Regions from separate parts of the Exiguobacterium sp. s91 genome, predicted to be linked through region 1. Evidence: riboswitches for the same ligand, from Rfam matches in the RefSeq annotation. Region 1 holds a riboswitch; each other region holds the start of a gene.
What was found. Region 1 has a riboswitch for lysine ahead of KNQ06_RS12735 (amino acid permease). Riboswitches for the same ligand answer to the same signal wherever they lie in the genome.

Region 1 (5,799 bases):
ATTGTTGATTTCTTGGTTACGAAACGGTCGACCGTATTCATCAGAGTATATGGCAGAACAATTAAGTCGGATGATCGTCTTTGGAACGGTTGAGAGTATCGGTTTTCCTAAAGAGACGGAATGAGGACGTAAAAAAGACACTTCCCTGCGGAAGTGTCCAATCAGTTTAAGCCTGTCGGAATGCGAGTTCTTTCGTATAGATCGTACTCCGATTCCGTCCGCTTTCTTTTGAATAATACAACGCTTTATCTGCCTGTTGTAATGCTTCAAGTGACGTATGCGAACCACTGGAATGTGAAATCCCAAGTGAGATCGTAATTTGTAGATCAGGTACATCTGCTGTCGGGAACAGGTTACGTGCGACCGTCAGCCGAGCTAGTTCTGCTATTTTTTGCGCTTCTTTCGCCGAAGTACTTGGTAAGATGATTAAAAATTCTTCACCACCGTACCGTCCGACGAGGTCGTCTGGACGCGTCAAGGAAGCGAGAGTCATGCCGAGTTGGCGTAACACATCATCGCCCGCATCATGACCATATGTATCATTGACATGCTTGAAGAAATCGATATCGATGAGCACAAGTGAATAGCCTTGATCGGTCGAACCGACAAGCGATAGCGAGTCATCCAGACGACGGCGATTGGCGAGCCCTGTCAAAGCATCCGTCATGGCGAGTTTCTGCTGATACTGGATGTTTTCGAAGTGACGGCGTAATTCCGTCAGTAATCGAAAGGCAACAAAGCCAGCTAATAAATTAAAGAAGACGTACGCAATCGAGATTTTAAAGAATGTCGACCAGCTGTGCGTCAAGATGTAGATGGCGGGTAACGAATAGAGAATACCGACCAACACCATAAGTTGAAAATGACGCATCGAGACATGGACGAATCGACGAATGATCCCAATCGTCGTGATGAATAAGACGATGATCAGCGTAGATAAATAAAATCCTTCCATTTGATCAACTGGTGTTAAAAAGTAACGTGTCCCGATGATCATTGCTCCTGCAACGATGGCGCTTGGGAAACCACCGAACAGCATGGCGATCGCGACGGGAACGATACGTAAATCAACACGGGCGACATCGATTTGGATCCCATTGAACATTAATAAGACCGCAATCAGACCAGAGACTGCTCCGAGTATAAGTCGAATGCTCCATTTGGAGTTCAATGAAATACGCGGTTGATTCCGAAACGGTAAGAACAAGAGAGTAATCGTTGTGAACAGTAGACAAAAGTTAATGATGAATTGATTCATGATGGACAACAAATCCTCCCAACTCCCCCAGCTAACAGATTTCCATATATATACTTCCAGTATACTCAAGTAGATAACGGTTAGACAGAGGGAAATCTTTAGACCAAAATAGAAAAAACGGTAGAAAATCTACCGTTTTTAAGAAGATGAAGTAAGGGTATCCTCATCCATCGTCTGTAAAATTTTATCAAAGACATGAATCATCGTTTCGAGCTCTTCTTCCGTCAATGTACCGAAGCGGTCTTGTAAATAGTTTTTCCGGACGATTTCGAGATCCCGAAATGCACGTTCCCCGTCCTCCGTCAAAGCGAGTACGATTGAACGACGATCTTCCGTCGAACGTGTCCGTGTGACATATCCTTGTTTATACAGCTTATCCGTCAAAGCAGTGACTTGACTCGTCGCGAGCTCAAATTGTTCCGCAAGAAGCGTCGGGCGCTGAGGACCATTTTCTGAAAGGCTTCGTAAGATGAAAAAATCACTCCGGGTCGCCGTTCCTTCAAATAGCCGGTTAAGTTCACGTCGCAGGGTACGAAGAATGACACGCATTTGTTCCTCGAGTCGATAAGTTAGCAAATCACGTTCCTGTGGCATGCAAGCAGCATCCTTTCTCTCAGTGGACTTCTACCATTTAGTGTACTAAACATATCGGATTTTTACCATCGACTACCCCAGATTCGAAAAAGGCAATTGACAATTTCGTGGCGTTTTGTGTAATATGGCGTAGTAATAACTAACTTAATTCAGTTCTCACTCAACCAGTGGGATGGAGGTTGCAGTTCTTAAGAGTACGGTTACGGATGTCGTCAAGCGACAGATGAGGTGACCTGAAAGGAAGAATTGCCGAAATCAATCATCGCTTTGAAGATGATCGATTGGGATTAGATCAAATAGGTCTAATACTGTCACAAGTCGGGTATCACCTACTTGTGGAGAGCTATCTTTCACGACGGTAGAATGAGGCGCATCCATTTTATTATGTTGCGTTCTCATCTTCCATCTGGAAGATGAGGGCGCTTTTTGTTTTTTCATTCAAAAAGTGTCCTCTCAAAAATTTATTAAAGAGAGAAGCGAACGAAATGAACAATCTAGATGTGAAACAAACAACAGATTCGACAGTAGAAGGATTAAAACGTGGATTACAAGCCCGTCATATGTCAATGATCGCCATCGGTGGAGCGATCGGAACAGGACTCTTCATTGCGTCCGGTGCTTCCGTCGCAGCAGCAGGACCAGGTGGGGCGCTCCTATCGTATGCAATCGTTGGTCTGATGGTCTACTTCCTCATGACAAGTCTTGGTGAAATGGCAGCGTATATGCCGGTCGCTGGATCCTTCTCGATCTATGGAACGAAATTCGTCGATCCATCATTCGGCTTTGCGCTCGGCTGGAACTACTGGTACAACTGGGCAGTCACGATCGCAGTCGAGCTCGTCGCAGCACAAATCGTCATGACATATTGGTTCCCGGATGTTCCTGGATTTTATTTCAGTGCCTTGTTCCTCTTACTCATGATTGGCTTGAACTACTTCTCCGTTAAGGGATTCGGGGAAGCGGAGTATTGGTTTGCGATGATTAAAGTCGTTACCGTCATCGTCTTCTTAGTCGTCGGTGTTGCGATGATTTTTGGTGTCTTTACATCAGAGCCACCGGTTGGCTTTAAAAACTTTGCACTTGGCGATGCACCGTTCGTCGGTGGGATTCCTGCCGTCATCGGTATCATTCTCGTTGCCGGATTCAGTTTTCAAGGTACAGAACTGGTCGGGATTGCCGCGGGTGAGTCGGAAGATCCGAAAAAGAATGTTCCAAAAGCAGTCAAACAAGTCTTCTGGCGCATCTTGCTTTTCTACGTCTTCGCGATTTTCGTCATCGGAATGCTCATTCCGTATACGAGTCCGAACTTGGTTTCCAATGACATTACGGACGTAGCGGTTAGTCCGTTTACGCTTGTCTTTGAAAAAGCGGGTCTTGCCTTCTCAGCAGCACTCATGAACGCCGTCATCTTGACGTCTGTTCTATCTGCCGGAAACTCAGGTATGTATGCTTCGACTCGGATGCTTTATACGCTTGCTCGCCAAGGGGATGCACCGAAGTTGTTCGCGAAAGTATCGAAAAACGGTGTACCGCGTAACGCTTTGCTCGCAACAGGAGCAATCGGTGCACTCTGTTTCTTGACGTCGATGTTTGGTGGACAAGTCTACTTGTGGTTACTCAATGCTTCGGGGATGACAGGCTTCATCGCATGGCTCGGGATTGCAATCAGTCACTATCGTTTCCGTAAAGGATTCCTTGCACAAGGTCACTCGTTGAAAGACTTACCATATGTTGCACCAGCGTTCCCGTTTGGTCCGCTGTTCGCATTCGGTCTTTGTTTCCTCGTCATCGTTGGTCAAAACTACGCAGCATTCCTTGCGGATCAAATCGATTGGGTCGGAATTGCCGCAACGTATGTTGGTATTCCATTATTCCTTGCCTTCTGGTTAGGACATAAATTCAAAAATCGAACGTCGATCGTTCGTTATGACGAGATGGACTTCCCGGAACATCCACGTCAATCATAATGTGTGAACCACCTTCTATAAATGAAGGTGATTGAGATTGAAGACAAAGTGCAATTTTTCTCTGATGAGTCTGATGAGAAAGATTGCGCTTTTTTGTTCGTTTCGAATCGTTTTTCCAGGGACAAGCATCGCTTCGCTGCAGGGTCGCTCTTGCTTGTTTTTCCCTAGGAAGCGATGTCGAGTGAACAAAACGCTTCTCTGATTCTCCTGCCGGTATAAAAAAGAATGACACGTTACACGCCACTCCTACAGGAAAAAGCGCAATTTTGTGCTTTCAGAGACAAACAAGACCCGTTTTCCTGCTCGACTGGAGCGGGAAAACTGGCTTGTGTCTCGCATGAGGAAAGGGCGTGAAAAGACGCGTCATTTTTTTTTTGAGTCAGCCCATTTTTCTGCAATCGGAACCACCTTCTAGAATGAAGGTGGTTTTTTATTCAATTAAATGAAAACGTTTTCTAAAATATAGTTTTGAAAAAGTATAAAAAAGGAATCAATGAATACATATTCAAAAATAGCAAATATGAATAAAGAATAGGGGGAGACGCATGACTACATCTGAATTATTTTTCACATTAGGTTCTGCAGCGTTTTTCATGTTGCTCGTTGCCTACATATCCTACCGATTGACGCGTGGGAAAACACAAGGCGTCGATGAATACTTCTTAGCGGGGCGTGGGCTAAGTGGCGTTTTCATTGCCGGATCGCTACTGCTGACGAATTTGTCGGCAGAACAATTGATTGGACTAAACGGACAATCCTTCATGGGAAACATGTCGAGTATGGCGTGGGAAGTCACGGCGGGGTTTGCTGCGATCATCATGGCTATCTATCTGCTTCCGAAGTTTCTCGGGCTCGGTATCTCGACTTTACCGGAATACTTAAGTCACCGGTATGATGAGACGGTGCGCCGGATGACAGTCTTACTCTTTTTACTCGGATATATGTGCGTCACGATTCCTTCGATGCTTTATTCGGGTGGGATTGCTGTCTTGCAGCTGTTCGATGTTCCGGAATTATTTGGTCTCAGTTATACGCAATCCCTTTGGTTAGTCGTTTGGGTCGTCGGGATCATCGGAGCGATTTATGCGATTTTTGGAGGGCTACGTGCGGTGGCTGTCTCGGACACCTTGAACGGGATCGGGCTCGTCTTCGTTGGATTCCTAGTTCCGGTGCTTGGCTTTATTGCACTGGGTGACGGGAATTTACTTCAAGGGATGAAGACGATTGCGACCGTTCAACCGGAGAAGTTGAACGCAATTGGAAGCTCAACCGATGCCGTTCCGTTCTTCTCGATTTTCACGGGTATCCTATTTGCGAACTTATTTTATTGGTCACTCAATCAATATGTCATTCAACGTGTGCTCGGGGCAAAAGATTTGAAGGAAGGACAGAAGGGCGTCCTCATGACAGGATTCTTGAAGTTATTAGTTCCAATCTTCATGCTGATTCCTGGGATCATTGCCTATCACTTGTATGGGAACACACTAACGAGCGGTGATTTATCATATCCTCGACTCATTACGGAGTTGTTGCCTGTCTCGCTGATGGGATTTTTCTTAGCTGTCTTACTCGGAGCCGTCTTCAGTTCGTTTAACTCGTTGCTAAATAGTATTGCAACACTTTTTGTCCTCGATATCTATCAGCCGGTGTTTGCGAAAGAGGCGAGTGATGAACATTTGATTCGTGTCAGTAAATGGTTCGGAACGATCGTTGCTTTAATCTCTTTCGTCATCGCACCATTCTTGATGTACGCGCCGGACGGCTTATGGAGTTTGATCCGGCAATTCACAGGTTTTTTCAACATTCCGATTCTCGTCATCGTATTAATGGGGATTTTCATGAAACGAATTCCGGCGATTGCAGCGAAAATCGTCATCGTCTTTCACGTGTTCGCGTATTACTTATTCGTCTTCGGTTTCAAACAACTGTTCGGCTGGGATCATGGCATTAGCTATATTCATGGGTACGGTATTCTACTCG
Region 2 (5,799 bases), on a different contig from region 1:
GAGACCCGCTTGCGATGTTTTATTGTAGTACGGTGTGACGAGCATCGCTGCGTCCGCACCGAGGCGCTCTGCGAGTAACGTCTTCTCGATTGTTGCTGCCGTGTTGTTCGAACCCGTTCCGGCAATGACTGGTACTCGTCCTGCCGTGATTTGAACGGCAGTCGTCAGTAGTTGTTCGAATTCCGTGTTCGTCAGTGTCGATCCTTCTCCTGTCGTTCCTCCGACGACAAGCGCCTGAATTCCTGCTGCGAGTTGTTGCTCGATCAAGCGTTCGAATACGTGTAGATCCAACTCGCCTGCTTCATTAAATGGTGTGACGAGCGCTGTACCTGCTCCTTTGAACATGAAGAACTCCTCCTTTTTTATGAATGAATCGACTGTTCGATTGCTTGGCGTGCGACTTGTACGGCATTTGAGGCGGCACCTTTTCGAATGTTGTCGGCTACACACCAGAGATGGAACGTGTTCGCGAGACTATCATCTTGTCGAATCCGACCGACGTAGACGTCGTCCGTACCACTTGCATCGAGTGGCATCGGATAACGCGTATTCGCGACATCATCGATGAGGACGACGCCCGGTGCGCCTTCAAGTGCTTCACGGATCGCTGCAACCGTCGTCGGCTGCGTAAACGTGACGTTGATCGCAACCGAGTGAGAATTCGTGACTGGAACACGCACACATGTCGCACTGACTGGTAGTGCTGGAAGATTGAAGATTTTCCGTGTTTCGTCAATCATCTTCTGCTCTTCTTTCGTATAGCCGTTCTCAAGGAACACATCGATATGTGGCAAGATGTTATCGTGAATCGGATGCGGATAATTGACGGGCTCTTCTCCGCGTGCTCCACGTGCCAGATCCTCGATTCCTTTTTGACCAGAACCGGATACGGCCTGATACGTCGTATAGTTGACACGCTCGAATCCCAGTGACTGGAGCGGTGCTAAGGCGACGACGGATTGAATCGTCGAACAGTTCGGATTTGCGATCAAGCGGTCCGTCACTTGAATCGCTTGTGGATTGACTTCTGGCACGACAAGCGGAATCGTCTCCTGCATCCGGAAAGCACTTGAATTATCAACGACGAGTGTTCCGTTTTCAGCTAGTAACGGGGCATATTGTTCACTGATCGTTCCGCCCGCCGCGAACAACGCGACGTCAATCTCGTCTTCCGTGATACTTGGTGTCAGTGCTTGGATCGTAATGGCTTCTTCCTTGAACTGTACCGTGTTCCCTGCTGAACGAGCAGAAGCGTAAGCGGACAGGCGGCTGACCGGGAAGTCCAGTTCGGCTAGTACTTGTAACATTTTTTGACCGACGGCGCCGGTTGCTCCAATGACTGCTACATGATACATCCTGTTTTCCTCCTTATAACTCGAACGCGTTTGCAATCGCTGCAACCGTCCGTTCAATATCTGCTTGTGCAATCGTGTATGAGATGCTGATTTCTGAAGTCGTAACTTGATAGAACGGAATGTTCTCCGCTCGGAAGATTGCGAACAACTTCGAAGCGACACCTGTTGCATCCCGCATCCCGATGCCGACGACAGATAACTTCGCGTGCTGATTATGGCGATCGACCTTGACTGTCGTGAAGCGATCCATGATGTCTTTCAATGCTTCATCGAGGAACTCTTCCTCATCGAGTGGACATGAGAACGATAAGAAGATGTCACTGTCGAACGTCGTTTGACTGATCATGTCGATGTTGACGTGGCGATTGGATAACAGTTCGAAGATATCGGCTACTGCTGCATTCGTTTGCGGTACGTGTTTGATTGATACCGTCAAGACGTTCTTCGTCACACTGACACTCGTCACCGCTTTTTGTTCCATTGTTTCCGTCGCTTCCATGATCCATGTTCCCCTTTTCGATTCAAGTGTTTTCCCGACGAAGATGTGTACGCCGTATTTTTTTCCTAGTTCGACACTTCGCATTTCCATGACCTTCGACCCGAGGGCGCTCATTTCCATCATCTCATCATACGAGATATGTGGAATCGGTTGAGCGGCGGCGTGGATTCGTGGATCAGCTGTATAGACACCGTCGACATCGGTATAGATTTCGCACCGTTTATCAAGGACTGCCGCAAGGGCAACTGCCGTTGTATCCGACCCACCCCGTCCAAGCGTCGTGACATCACCGAGTTCGTTGACACCTTGGAATCCGGCGACGATGACGACATCGTACGTTTCGAGTTTTTGTCGTAACAGATCTCCATCGATCTGTTTGATCTTACTTTTCGTATGCACGCCCATCGTGCTGATTCCTGCTTGAGCGCCTGTTTGCGATAACGCTTTGACACCGAGCGAGTTGAGGGCGATGCTGAGTAATGAAATCGTCTGTTCTTCTCCGATGGCAAGCAGTCGATCGAGTTCTCTTCGCTCGGGGCGATCCGTGATGGCTTGCGCCTGAGCGATCAAAGAATCTGTCATCTTGCCCATCGCCGAAACGACGACGACGAGTTTTTCACCTTCGGCTGCGCGACTCTTCAAATAATTCGCAATAGACTGAATCTGTTCGACAGTCGCAACCGAGCTTCCACCAAATTTAAGTACAGTTGTCACAATCCTATCTCCTTTGTCCCGATACAGAAAAAAAACGACGGGCCGGTAGGAGCGTTCCTACGGCCCGTCGTTATCACGATCGGACAAACGAAGACAAAGTCATTCGTTCTTTTACGTAAGATAGCGCTCCGAAACATCGGTTTCGGCAGTACAACGGATCTTAACCGTTGTACCAGCAAACAAGAAGAAGCATCTTCTCGTTCACTTCGGCGGACTTCCCCTTTCACATCATTCGGCATGCTTGCCTTCAAGAATGATGCTACTCATGTCATCCGCGCCTCTATCTGTCGGTTGTTAGTTACAGTTATAGCAGACATCTTTTGTTAAATCCAGTCATTTGACTGTTTTTTTTCAAAATTCGTCAATTCGCAAGATGCTGTTTCGTGAGTTCGAGTTGCTCCGACACGGCAGCAAACCCTGTCCCGCCGTAGCTAGTCCGGCGTGCTACTGCTTGAACCGGATCGAGGAGCGGATAGACGTCTTCTGTGATATCAGGATGGAACGTTTGATACGTCTCGAGGTTCAAATCCTTCAGGAAACAACCGTTCTGCACACAGTAAAGGACGGCTTTGCCGACGATTTCATGCGCTTCCCGGAACGGTATGCCTTTCGTTACAAGGTAGTCAGCGAGTTCCGTTGCATTCGAGAAGTCTTGCATTGTCGCCTTCTTGAGCGCTTCGGTCTTAAACGTCGCAGATTCAATCATTCCGGTGAAGATTTGAACGGATTGGAGAACGGTATCTGCTGTATCGAAGACCCCTTCCTTATCCTCTTGCATGTCTTTGTTGTAAGCGAGTGGTAATGCCTTCATCGTCGTCAAGAAGCCCATCAGATTGCCGTAGACGCGCCCCGTTTTCCCACGAATCAATTCAGCGAAATCAGGATTTTTCTTCTGTGGCATCATGCTCGACCCTGTCGAGAAAGCATCAGACAACTCGATGAAGCCAAATTCTTGCGATGCCCAGATGATGATTTCTTCACAAAAACGCGAGAGATGCATCATGACGGTCGAGGCGATCCCGAGGTATTCGATGACGAAATCGCGGTCGGAGACAGCGTCGAGACTGTTCGGATAGATTGACTCAAAACCGAGCAACTCGGCAGAACGGAAACGATCGATTGGGAATGTCGTCCCCGCGAGCGCGCCTGCCCCGAGCGGTGATTTCCGGATCCGCTTTTGATTATCCGTCAACCGTTCGACATCACGTTCGAACATCCAGAAATAAGCGAGCAAGTGATGCGCAAGCGAGATCGGTTGTGCCCGTTGCAAATGCGTATAACCTGGCATGACCGTCTCGATATGTTGCTCAGCTTGTTCCGTGATAACCGATTGGAGCTCGCGTAATGCCGTCGTCAACGCTTCAACATGTTGTTCCATCCATAGATGTAAATCCGTTGCGACCTGGTCATTTCGGCTCCGTGCCGTATGCAGTTTTCCTGCAACCGGACCAATCTGTTCCGTCAATAGACGCTCGAGATTCATGTGAATGTCTTCATCTGCTAGCGTATACACATGATCCGCTAACGTCGTTTCCAGTTGCTTCAGTCCTTGCTCGATTTGTGTCCACTCGTCTTGAGCGAGGATCCCTTGTTCAAATAGCATCTGCGCGTGTGCGAGACTGCCTTTTAAATCGACGCTCGCTAATTTTTGATCGAACGTGATCGATGCTCCGAAGGCTTCCGCTTGAGCGGAAGCACTTTCCGTAAAACGTCCACCCCAGAGTTTGGTCATTTCGTTACACCCGCCTGACGATGTACGCTCGCATGAGTCGAAACGGCAAGTCCGTGTAATTTGATGAAGCCTTTTGCTGCTTCATGATCGAACGCGTCTTCTTTCGTATACGTCGCAAGTTTCTCATCGTAGAGTGAGACAGCGGACTGACGACCTGTCACGGTTGCGTTTCCTTTGAACAGTTTAACGCGAACTTCTCCTGTGACGTCCTGTTGTGTCGCCGTCAGGAATGCTTTCAAGCCTTTTGTCAATGGTGCATGGAAGAGACCGTTATAGATCGTTTCTGCGTATTGTTTGCTGAGTAGTGGTTTGAAATGCGCGACGTCCTTCGTCAATGTAATCGTCTCGAGTGCAGCGTGAGCTTTGAGTAAAACCGTTGCTCCTGGGCACTCATAGACTTCCCGCGATTTGATACCGACGAGACGGTTCTCGACGTGGTCGATCCGTCCGACCCCATGTGCACCAGCGATGATGTTCAGTTCCGTGATCAGTTTCGCCAGTGGATATGTCGTTCCGTTGATCGAGACCGGAACACCTGCTTCAAAGCCAATGATGACTTCTTCTGCCTGATCCGGTGCGTCTTCTGGCGCTACTGTTAACGCGTAAGCGTCTTGTGGTGGCTCTGTCCAAGGGTTTTCTAGGACGCCACACTCGTTACTCCGTCCCCAGAGGTTCATGTCGATTGAGTATGGGCTGTCGAGGTTGATCGGGATCGGCACGTTGTTTTCTTTCGCATAGGCGATCTCTTCTTCCCGTGACCATTTCCATTCCCGAACCGGTGCGATGACTTCGAGTGATGGATCAAGTGCTGCGACCGAAACTTCGAACCGGACTTGGTCGTTCCCTTTTCCGGTACATCCGTGAGCAACCGCTGTTGCACCATGTTGATGCGCGACTTCGACGAGCTTTTCTGCGATCAACGGACGCGAAAGCGCTGAAATCAACGGATAGGCATTTTCGTAATGCGCGCCATATTGAAGTGCCGGTAATACGAAGTCTTGTGCGAATTCTTCTTTTACATCGAGGACGATCGATTCGATCGCACCGACGAGGAGTGCTTTTTCTTTAATGACGGATAAATCTTTTCCTTCTCCGACATCCATGCATAAGGCAATGACGTCATAGTCCTTGCTCAACCATTTAATGGCTACCGATGTATCAAGTCCCCCAGAGTACGCTAAGATCAATTTTTGTTTCGACATGTATAATTCCCTCCTGGTTTTAAATTCATCTGTCTGTATAAAAATTCATTATGAATTATATATATACATAGAAAACAAAAAAAAGAAACCCTTTTTGCAGGATTTCTTTCAAAATGACTTACATTTTTTTCTCCATCGTTCGGTGCGGGATGCCCGCATCATCGAATTCATCGGAGACGATCGTATACCCGAGTCCTTGATAAAACGGGATCGCTTGAACTTGTGCGCCGAGTGTTAGCAATTGCTTCCCTTCGCGACGTGCGACTCGTTCCATCGCCTGCATCAACTCGCCACCGT
Region 3 (5,799 bases), on a different contig from region 1:
TGACATGCTCCAAACGGATCATCGTCCGACCTCCTATCTTTTATTTCTTTCCTCACTGTATTCATACCCGTTTTGAAGCAGTTTGTTCGGATCAAAGCGATAGATGACGAACCGCTCGTCATGATTTTTTTCATAGAGGTCTCGTAATCGAATCTCATCGATTTGCTCGAATACGGTATGGCGCTCCAAGTACTCCCGGTATTCATCGGTCGGGTAATACAAGATGAGATCAACTGAACGCGGGGAACGTTCGACCGAACTTAAAATGTGATCGATCACTTTCATGAAAATTTGTGAAGAGAATGGATTAAAGAAATAAAACTTATTCGCCTCATCCGGAATGGTATACTGCTCGGCATACGTCTGTTCGAATCGCAAACTTCCGGAACGCCGCTTCCGTCGACTTTGGTAGTTCGCCATATTCCGGAGTGCGTCCTCGTAAAATTGTCCGTTCATCTCGATTCCGATGACGGAACAATCGAATCGGTCGTGTAAGTAAAAGTTCAAACGCCCTTTCCCACACCCGAAATCAATGACAGTATCCTGTTTTTGAAACAAATACGTTTCGCATAATTCGTCTAGTGCCGCATAAGGCGTTGGTTCATATCGATTGTAGTGACTAAACACACCATAAAGATGTTGCATCTCAATGGTCTCGATTCGTAATCGTTGATCGTATTCCTGTTCATTCATTGTCGTTTGTTCCTTCTTTCCGGCATTCTTGCCTTCATCGTACTATACTGAAGAAGTACGTTACTCGTTTTTTGAAAGGGGATTTTATGATGATCGTCGTTACGAACCGGATTAAAGTCAAAAAAGGGATGGCTGCAGCTCTCGCTCCTCGTTTTACGCGTCCAAGTGGACTTGATACGATGGACGGATTCATCCGCGTCGAGGTCTTATTGACGCAAAACATCGAAGAACACGATGAAATGAACGTCAACATGTACTGGGAAGATATGAAGAGTTTTCAAGCGTGGCGGGAAAGTGACGATTTCAAAGCGTCACATAGTCGACCTGCGAGTAGTGAGGCAGGAGAATCGCCAATGCTCGGCAGCGAGATTCTGACTTATGAAGTCGCTTCGGTCAAAGAACGCGCATGATGCACGAAAAGGACTCGTATCGAGTCCTTTTTTATATACCTATATACAAATAGTGAAAGGGTCGAATTGTCACAAATGGTATTATTTGTTATCATAGTGCCATTACAGAGAGAGAGGGTCCTTCATGAATTCATTAACTATATTTGAACAAGCCATTCGTAGCTTACCTGACGATCGTACGTTACGACGTGATGAATTATGGACGGACGATTTTTTATTGCAACAGGAGAACGAGCTGACCGTCTATTACTCTCCGATTGGCGAATATGTCAATACTGAAGCAAAAGTCGTCATCATCGGGATCACACCAGGTTTTGAACAGATGCGAATCGCTTTCGAAGAAGCGACGGATGCCCTCCATCATGGTGTTTCATTAGAAGAGACGGCACGCCTCGTCAAATATACAGCAAGCTTTGCCGGAACGATGCGACGTAACCTCGTCCAGATGCTCGATACACTTGAACTTCCAGCATTGCTCGGAATCGAGACGACGGCTAGCTTATTTCATCAACATCAGAAATTATTGCATCCAACGTCACTGTTAAAGCAACCCGTCTTTTATCGCGAAAAGAATTACTCGGGTCATCAACCGAAGATCAATCGTAGCCCTTTATTAAGGCACTACGCGGAAGAACACTTCGTCGCTGAGATCAATCAGTTACAAAAACCAGCGTTATTAATTCCACTCGGTCGGGTCGTCGAGACGCAAGTCCGTGGATTGATTCATGATGGACGAATCGAACAGCATCAGCTTCTTTCCGGATTCCCCCACCCATCTGGCGCGAACGGTCATCGAAAAAAACAATTCGAGGAAAACCAAGCCTATTTGATGAAACAGCTCATTCAACATTTTGCTGAATAAACAACTTTATCTTAAATTATCAGAATATATGGTTGAATCGCTTCTGAAATACATGATAAAGTGTCCATAAGAACAGAATATGACTATTCTATCGATGAGGTAGAGGCGCGATTTCAATCAGTACTTGGTCCGAGGATGACAACGAAGACGACTACAGGAAAGGTGACATCGCCGAAATGACAGTATGTGTCGAGCATATCGTCGTTGGTCGATTCGGGAAACACCCGATCGATTGCCATACATAACAATTGTATGGAGCGCTCCAATTCGGCTAAGAAAGACGCATCCAGCGAGGGTGTCGGCTTTGTTGCCGGTGCCCTTGCTTTTTTTGTGCCGCGGGGTCTCATCTTTAAGCCATTTATTAAAGAGGAGGATATTTTTCATGGTCAACTATTCAGATTCCATCATTGCCCTTGTACCTGCTTTACTAGCTATCTTATTAGCCATCTTTACCCGAAAGGTCGTTCTTTCGTTAGGTGTCGGTATTCTCGTCGGTGCCCTGTTACTTCACCGTTTTAACCCGATCGATACGGTAACCTATCTCGGCAAGAACATCTTCAGCCTCTTTTGGGCAGACGGTGCCTTGAACGAGTGGAACGTCTTATTGCTTGTCTTCTTGTTATTGCTCGGCGTCCTTTCCACGCTCATTCAGACATCAGGTGGCGCTCGTGCCTTCGGTGAATGGGCTTCTACTCACGTCAAGACAGCGCGTGGTGCACGCTTAGTTGCCTTCGGACTCGGTATCTTGATTTTCATCGATGATTACTTCAACAGTCTCGCTGTCGGCAACGTCAGTCGTCCGTTAACGGATCGCCGTGGTGTCTCACGTGCAAAGCTTGCCTATTTGATTGACTCAACAGCTGCGCCTGTTTGTGTCATCAGTCCGCTTTCGAGTTGGGGCGCATTCATCATCTCCATCATCGCCGGTATCTTAACGACGCACTCGATTACGGATTACTCAGCGTTTAGTGCTTTCATGATGATCGTTCCAATGAACTTCTATGCGATTTTCGCGTTACTTTTAACACTTTACATCGCTTACTCTGGTATCTCTGTCGGACCGATGAAACAGCATGAACGCCGTGCCGCGAATGGTGAACTTTTTGATGCGTCAAAAGGAACACCGATGGGGATGGCAAAAGAGGTCAACGAACATACGAACGGAAAAGTCCGGGATCTCGTCGTTCCGATCGTCGTTCTTGTCATTGCTACAATCAGTGCGTTACTCGGGACAGGTGCTCAGGCACTTGCAGCCGACAATCGCCCGTTTACTTTAATTGGAGCATTTGAGGCAACAGACGTCACACGTTCACTCGTCGCAGGTGTCGTCATCAGTTTAATCGTCGCTTTCCTGATGCTGATCGGACGAAAAATTCCGGGCCGCGATTACCGTGCAAGCATCGTTGCTGGTATGCGTTCGATGTGGCCAGCAGTCGTGATTCTGTTATTCGCTTGGACGATCATTGCTGTCATCGGTGATATGAAAACCGGTGATTATCTCGCGAGCTTCGTTAGCAACTCGATTTCTGCGTCGTACTTGCCGTTCTTGTTATTCTTGATTGCCGGCTTGATGGCATTCTCGACAGGAACAAGTTGGGGTACATTCGGGATCATGTTGCCAATCGGTGCGGATCTCGTCATGGCTGTCGATGCCTCACTCTTGTTACCGACACTTGCTGCTGTTCTTGCTGGATCTGTCTTCGGTGACCATTGTTCACCGATTTCCGATACGACAATCTTAAGTTCGACAGGGGCTGGATCCCATCATATCGATCACGTTACGACACAGTTACCGTATGCGCTAGTCGGTGCCGTCACTGCGGCAGTCGGTTATTTAGTCATCGGTTTCACGGAGTCTTCGGTATTCGGTTTCATCGGAGCTCTTGTCACATTCGTACTCTTTGTCGTCGTCTTGAACGTTCTCTCGAAAAAAGGCGAAACCGCTTCGGATTTACAAACGGATTGATGAAACACTTTATGAAAAAGGCATTGGATGCGCGCATCCAATGCCTTTTTTATATCTATTCGTTTCACACCATCAATAAACACACATCATTCGCGAACGCTACCGGATCCTCAAGTGGAAGCCCTTCGACAAGTAATGCTTGTTGATACATCAGTTTGGTATAGCGCTCGAATTTTGAACGATCGTTTTGATACGCCGTTTCAAGAGACTCGAACACTGCGTGTGACGGATTCAATTCAAGAATCTTGACCGCTTCTACCCCTTCATTATTCGGCATCGCCTTCAGAATTTTCTCCATCTCGATTGAGACAGCGCCGTCCGTCGCAAAGCAGACAGGATGCGATTTTAGACGTGTTGAGGCTTTGACTTCCTTGACTTGCCCACTTAGCACTTCCTGCATGGCTTGGAACATCTCTGCTTGTGCGTCCGTCGTCTCCGCTTCCTCCGCTTCAATCCCTAAATCGCTGCTCGTGACCGACTTGAACGTCTTCTCGTTGTACGTCACGAGCATCTGGATCGCGAACTCATCGATCTCTTCCGTGAAGTACAAGATATCATACCCTTTATCACGGACGAGCTCGGATTGTGGTAATTTATCCAGACGATTCGTACTCTCACCAGCGGCGTAGTAGATATGTGCCTGATCTTCCGGCATCGCTGCGACGTATTCTGCGAGTGTGATCAACTTCTTCTCCTTAGCTGAGTAGAAGAGGACGAGGTCCTGCACCTGTTCTTTGTGCATGCCGTAATCATTATACATACCGAACTTCAGCTGGCGTCCGAACGCTTGATAGAACGTTTCGTACTTCGTGCGATCCTCGCGCAGGAGGGCTTCGAGTTGTGTCTTGATCTTACTTTGGATATTTTTCGCGATCAATTTCAATTGACGATCGTGCTGCAGTAACTCGCGCGAGATATTGAGCGATAAGTCTTCCGAGTCGACCATCCCTTTGACGAAACTGAAGTGATCCGGCAACAAGTCGCTGCATTTTTCCATGATCAAGACACCGTTGGCATAGAGTTCAAGACCCTTTTCAAATTCCTTCGAATAATAATCGTACGGTGCCTGCTCTGGAATGAATAAGATCGATTGATAACGAACAGCGCCGTCGACACTGATATGAATGTGTTTCGCTGGTGTGTCGAAACCATAACGCTTCTCTTGGTAGAAGTTCGTATAGTCTTCGTCTGTCAGTTCCCGTTTGTTCTTCCGCCAGATCGGCACCATGCTGTTGATCGTCTTGACGACTTCGACCTCTTCCGTCTCGTCACTGCCTTCGATCGGCTGACGTTCGAGTTCCTTCATCTCGATCGGATAACGGATGAAATCCGAGTATTTTTTGATGATGCTACGTAGACGATATGTCTCGAGGTATTCGTCATACGATTCTTCTTCCTCGTTCGCCTTGATGTGGAGTGTAATCTCCGTTCCGACGGTTTCCTTGTCGACTTCCTCGATCGTATAACCTTCGACACCACGCGATTCCCATTTATAAGCGACTGCACTGCCGAACGGTTTCGTAACGACGGTGACGACGTCTGCGACCATGAATGCAGAATAGAATCCGACACCGAATTGTCCGATGATATCATGACCATCTTGTGCTTCATTCTCTGCTTTGAAGGCAAGCGATCCACTCTTCGCGATCGTACCGAGATTCTCTTCTAGTTCTTCCTTCGTCATTCCGATTCCCGTATCACGAATGATGAGTTGACGCGCTTCTTTATTTGGTTCGATTGTAATTTTGTAGTGTTCCTTTTCGAACGAAATCGTCTCGTCCGTCAATGCTTTGTAGTACATCTTATCCATGGCGTCACTTGCATTCGAGATCAATTCGCGCAGGAAAATCTCCTTATGCGTATAGATG

Region 2: it holds a riboswitch for lysine, as region 1 does, so the genes downstream of both, KNQ06_RS15365 (aspartate kinase) here and KNQ06_RS12735 (amino acid permease) in region 1, are expected to answer to the same signal.
Region 3: it holds a riboswitch for lysine, as region 1 does, so the genes downstream of both, KNQ06_RS14075 (Na+/H+ antiporter NhaC family protein) here and KNQ06_RS12735 (amino acid permease) in region 1, are expected to answer to the same signal.

The regions. Positions count from the first base shown of each region.
Region 1 is NZ_JACSMZ010000002.1:255,635-261,433, reverse strand. Features, by position in the region: gene KNQ06_RS12750 (TetR/AcrR family transcriptional regulator) at 1-124, shown strand, start outside; gene KNQ06_RS12745 (diguanylate cyclase) at 167-1,258, opposite strand; gene KNQ06_RS12740 (MarR family winged helix-turn-helix transcriptional regulator) at 1,397-1,852, opposite strand; lysine riboswitch at 2,018-2,206, shown strand; gene KNQ06_RS12735 (amino acid permease) at 2,338-3,819, shown strand; gene KNQ06_RS12730 (solute:sodium symporter family transporter) at 4,365-5,799, shown strand, end outside.
Region 2 is NZ_JACSMZ010000004.1:175,542-181,340, forward strand. Features, by position in the region: gene dapA (4-hydroxy-tetrahydrodipicolinate synthase) at 1-345, opposite strand, end outside; gene KNQ06_RS15360 (aspartate-semialdehyde dehydrogenase) at 363-1,355, opposite strand; gene KNQ06_RS15365 (aspartate kinase) at 1,369-2,568, opposite strand; lysine riboswitch at 2,682-2,859, opposite strand; gene argH (argininosuccinate lyase) at 2,930-4,300, opposite strand; gene KNQ06_RS15375 (argininosuccinate synthase) at 4,297-5,502, opposite strand; gene KNQ06_RS15380 (GNAT family N-acetyltransferase) at 5,621-5,799, opposite strand, start outside.
Region 3 is NZ_JACSMZ010000003.1:177,382-183,180, forward strand. Features, by position in the region: gene KNQ06_RS14055 (ABC transporter ATP-binding protein) at 1-22, opposite strand, end outside; gene KNQ06_RS14060 (class I SAM-dependent methyltransferase) at 34-693, opposite strand; gene KNQ06_RS14065 (heme oxygenase) at 783-1,103, shown strand; gene KNQ06_RS14070 (uracil-DNA glycosylase family protein) at 1,228-1,965, shown strand; lysine riboswitch at 2,058-2,236, shown strand; gene KNQ06_RS14075 (Na+/H+ antiporter NhaC family protein) at 2,348-3,931, shown strand; gene htpG (molecular chaperone HtpG) at 3,996-5,799, opposite strand, start outside.